DNA from 2 places in the Arthrobacter sp. P4_F11 genome. Region 1 is predicted to be linked to the other one. Evidence: predicted binding sites of a transcription regulator. Region 1 holds the regulator's gene; the other holds the start of a gene.

Region 1 (2,401 bases):
ACGGTCGGCGTCACCGAGAGCTGGTCTGCGGAATCTGCCGCTTTCGCGGGAGCGTTGAGGAATCCGCTGAACGACAGGATGAACGCCGCCAGCAGGATCAGCGGGACACCGAAGAAGACGAAGCGTCCGCGCCGGGTGAGCCGCAGCGGCGGCTGCTTGGTCCGGCCGCCGGAAACCGCGGCGGCTCCTTGCGGCGCCTGCGACGTCGCGGCGCCGCGGCGCCTGGCGTTGAGCGGGTACACGTTGCCGTGAAGGGAACCACCCTGGCCCATGCCGCCTTGGTCGCGACTGCCGTGTCCGAGGCTGCCGTGTCCGATGTTGCGGCGAGCCGCTGCGCCACCTGGACCAACACCGCGGTGGCGGGTCGTGACGTCCTGAATGTTAGTGCCGTCAAACGCGCTTGAAACTGACATGAACTGAGCCCTCCTGGACCATAAGTTGCCGCCCGGCGTACTCACGTACTCGCCGCCAACCGGCCGAACCTTCGAACATAGAACCGAACATCGCTTGCGAACCCAGATCGTCGGAATCGAACACATATTCGAATCTTGCTAGTTCTGTTTTAGCACTTACTAACGAACGATGTCGAGACTCGCTAGAACAAATGTTTGAAAAAGGTCTGCGGCTGGCCTATTTTTGAGGGACAGGACAACCACTTTCGAACTCCCACTTTCGAACTACCCGTGGGAATTCATTCGTAGTTGATCAGCAGGGTCTGACATTTCAGGCCGGAAGTTCCCGGTGACAGCAGCCACGGCAGCCGGGCGGAACGGAAAGGCGTTGGCGAACATGGCAGCACAAGCCACCGGCGGCAGGGCCACCCCACGGAGCCCGCAGCCCGCCCGGGCCCCCAAGAGCCTCACCGTCCGGCAAAAGAAAATCCTGGAGACCATCCAGCGGTCCGTCACGGACAAGGGCTATCCGCCGTCCATGCGCGAAATCGGCGACACCGTCGGTCTCGCCAGCCTCTCGAGCGTGACCCACCAGCTCTCCCAGCTCGAAAAGCTCGGCTACCTGCGGCGTGATCCGAAGCGCCCGCGGGCCATGGAAGTGCTCATGCCGCTGACCCTGGACGAGGGGACCACACCGATTTCCGGTGTCGAGAAGTCAAGCGGCCTGCGGGCCGTCGGCGGCCTGTCAGTGACTGAGCTGGCCAGCGCCACCGACACGGCAATGGTGCCGTTCGTCGGACGCATCGCCGCCGGCGGGCCGATCCTCGCGGACCAGGTGGTGGAGGACGTCATGCCGCTGCCCCGCCAGCTCGTGGGCCATGGCGAACTCTTCATGCTCAAAGTGGCCGGCGACTCGATGATCGACGCCGCCATCTGCGACGGCGATTGGGTGGTTGTCCGCCGCCAGGGCGATGCCGTGAACGGCGACATCGTTGCCGCCCTGCTGGACGACGAAGCCACGGTCAAGACCTTCCGCCAGCGGGACGGCCACACGTGGCTGTTGCCGCAAAACACCCAGTACGAGCCCATCCTGGGCGACCACGCCGTCATCATGGGCAAGGTCGTCTCGGTACTGCGCTCACTCTAAACTGCGCTCCCCTTAGCCGTCCCGGGCCATGCCGCCAGTTCGGAGCGGCCACCCCGCGGCGGATTTCCGGCGCAGGGTGGCGGCCCCGGTTTGGGACTTAGGCTTTTGCGGAGTCTTTCGCCAGGCGCTTCAGGGCTGCCATGGCTATCGATGAATCGGTGGTGGGCCAGAACGGCGGCAGCGCGGCGCGCAGGAAGCCGCCGTAACGCTCCGTAGAGAGCCGCGAATCCAGCACTGCCACCACGCCCTTATCCGAGGTCGAGCGGATCAGCCGTCCGGCGCCCTGCGCGAGGCGGATGGCGGCGTGCGTGGCCGAGACGGCCATGAAGCCATTGCCGCCGGCCTGGGCCACGGCCCGCGAACGTGCCGTCATCAGCGGGTCGTCCGGCCGCGGGAAGGGAATCCGGTCGATGACCACCAGCCGGCAGGACACGCCAGGGACGTCGACGCCCTGCCAGAGGGACATGGTGCCGAACAAACACGTGTCAGGTTCGTCGGCAAACTGCCGCACGAGCGCCGTCATGGTCGACTCCCCCTGGCACAGGATGCTGAGGCCCAGCCGGGGCCGCATGGACTCGGCTGCTTCCTCTGCGGCGCGCCGCGAGGAGAACAGGCACAGGGCGCCTCCGCCGGAGGCGCGGATCAGCTTCTCGAGTTCGTCCAGGGCCTCGGGGGACGTTCCGCGGCCGGGTTTGGGCAGGTGCCGGGCGACGTAGAGAATGCCCTGCTTCGGGTAGTCGAACGGGGAGCCGACGTCGACGCCGGTCCAGCTCGGTGCGCCGTTGCCAACCAGGCCCAGGCCGCCGGCGGCGGGTTCGAAGGCGGCGCCGATGGCCAGTGTGGCCGAGGTCAGGATGACGGT
Region 2 (2,401 bases), on a different contig from region 1:
GATTTCGATCACGGACAGCCGGCCCATCAGCGCTTCCCGGGCGGCGGCCGGCACGGAGTCCCAGTGGCAGACCCCGTCGAAGGCCGGGTTGTGCTTGGCCCATTTGTTGGCCAGTTTCGCGAGTGTCTTGGTCCCGGCGATCCCGACGCAGACCGGAACCCCGACGTTGCGCCGCACGGCTGCCTTCATGGTCTGGCCCAGGATCAGCAGGTCCTCCGGCGCGCCTTTGACGCCCAGGAAGGCCTCGTCGATGCTGTAAACCTCCAACCAAGCGCTGTAGCGGCCCAGCAGTTCCATCACCCGGGCGCTGATGTCCCCGTAAAGCTCGTAGTTGCTCGAGAGGGCAACAAGTCCCCACTCCTTGGCCCGCGGGGCGAGTTTGAACCATGGGTCACCGAGGCCGATCCCGAGAGCCTTGGCTTCCGGGGACCGGGTGACGGCGCACCCGTCGTTGGTGGACAGGACGACGACGGGCCGGCCTTCGAGGGACGGGTCGAATGCCCGCTCGGCCGAGGCGTAGAAGCAGTTCACATCCACGTGCGCGATCTGCGGCATCCGCCGCATCGGGGAGGGCTTAGACATGGTGTGCCTCAAACATGGTGCAGGCAGCGGGTCGCGACGCCCCAAATGACCAGATCCGACATGGACGGAACCCGGATGTCCGGGTAGGACGGATTCTCCGCCTGCAGCACGACGCCGGCGGCCGTGATTCGCAGCCGCTTGATGGTCAATTCTCCGTCCAGGACGGCTATGACTACGGACCCGTCCTTGGGTTCCAGGGCCCGGTTGACGATCAGTTCATCCCCGTCGCTGATGCCGGCGCGTTCCATCGAGTCTCCGGAGACCCGCACGACGTACGTGCTGGTGATGTCCTTGATCAGATGCTCGTTCAGGTCAATCCGCCCATCAAAGTAGTCCTGGGCCGGCGAGGGGTACCCGGCCGCGACGGGGACCGGAGAGATCAGCACCGACAGCAACGACATGCCCGCATCTATCACGCGGGGACCGACAACAACGCCCACAACACAACCCTATTCGAATATATGTTCGATATAATCAGTGTAGCCGGACGTGCCGACAAAAGTTGGACTCTGCCCATATCCCTCGGCTGCGTAAGCAGCGCGGTTTCTCCTCGACATCGCAACAACTGACTGAAGGGGTGCTGCTTATGGGACACTCGCCGCGTCGTTTGCGGAAGATGGGGCCCGCGGGCTTGGTTGAGCGTAGGCGCTGCTATCGGCGTTTGGGCAGCGAGTTCTTGGTGACAGTTGCTCCGTCGCTACCTTAAGATCCATGCCGTCGTGTGACACAGCCTGCGAAGCCCGTAGCCGCAATTCCCCTAGAACAGCGGCCAGGGCACCGCCGACATCTCACCGCTCGGAGCCGGAAACCGCCCTGCCAAGCGCAACCGTGCGCAGCGCGCGGCGAGCGATGCGATTTCATCGGCGCTGAGCAAGTCCGCCAGGTTCCGGCCCAGCCCACCGTGCAGTCCTTCGCTGACACGATCGATGCCGTCGCGTTCCTCGGCGGTCAGCGCGTCTCCCAGCCATCCCCACAGCACCGTGCGCAGCTTGTGGTCACGGTGAAAGGTGAGCCCATGGTCCACGCCGTGCCGGTGTCCGTCCGTCATGGCAAGAATGTGGTCGCCTTTGCGGTCGGCGTTGTTGACGACCATGTCGAACACCGCCATGCGTCTGAGCGCTGGCGAGTCTTCGTGAACGAGGGCGACCATCCGTCCGTTCTCATCCCGTCCCTCGAGAACATGTTTCCAGCCCGTCTCCGGCACCTGGTCCGTCGCGACCAGGTTCACGGCGCATTGGGCGGGGTCTTCCTCCTGCCAGAGCTGCACCATTCCTTCGCCCAAAGGACCATCGCGCAGCCAGGTGTGCGGCACCACGTCCCAGCCTAAGACTTGCGAGACCAGGTAGGCGGCCACCTCCCGGTGAGCCAGGGTGCCGTGGGGAAAATCCCACAGCGGACTTTCGCCTGCTATCGGCTTATAGACGACCACCACGTCGCCGATGCTGCCCAGAAATGTAGCGTTTGAAGCCGTCGTGATGCGGCCGGTGAGCGTCAGCTCGGCGGTCACTAGGTCCGGCGCTGGCATCAGACCTCGGGAAGGGCGCAGATGTGCCCGTCGGCGTCTATGGGGTAACCGCAGAGCGGGCACGTCGGACGCCCGGCGCCCACGATCTCACGGGTGCGCTTGGCGAATGCGCGGGCGGTGCCGACCGGCATTCGCACCAGCAGCATTTCGGACTCGTTAGCGCCGCCCTCATCAAGCGGTTCGTCGTTGTCATCAGCATCGACATCGGCGATGGGGTAGGCCTCTATTACGACCTGGGCCGTGGTTGGGTCCCAACCTAAGCTCATGGCGCCGGTGCGAAACTGCTCCTGGACG

The links. Region 1 encodes LexA, which represses DNA repair genes until DNA is damaged. Its sites were predicted from a motif close to TCGAACANNTGTTCGA; they were not measured.
Region 2: AC1DRO_RS01420 (LexA family protein) is a predicted target of LexA. The motif match lies at 1,036-1,051, and genes of this name have one in related genera.

What each region holds. Positions count from the first base shown of each region.
Region 1 covers NZ_JBFUJK010000006.1:53,525-55,925, forward strand. Annotated here, with positions in the region: gene AC1DRO_RS08440 (LysM peptidoglycan-binding domain-containing protein) at 1-272, opposite strand, end outside; gene lexA (transcriptional repressor LexA) at 790-1,539, shown strand; gene AC1DRO_RS08450 (ATP-dependent DNA helicase) at 1,637-2,401, opposite strand, start outside.
Region 2 covers NZ_JBFUJK010000001.1:291,273-293,673, forward strand. Annotated here, with positions in the region: gene AC1DRO_RS01415 (Y-family DNA polymerase) at 1-582, opposite strand, end outside; gene AC1DRO_RS01420 (LexA family protein) at 591-1,022, opposite strand; gene AC1DRO_RS01425 (SCO1664 family protein) at 1,340-2,107, opposite strand; gene AC1DRO_RS01430 (DUF3090 domain-containing protein) at 2,107-2,401, opposite strand, start outside.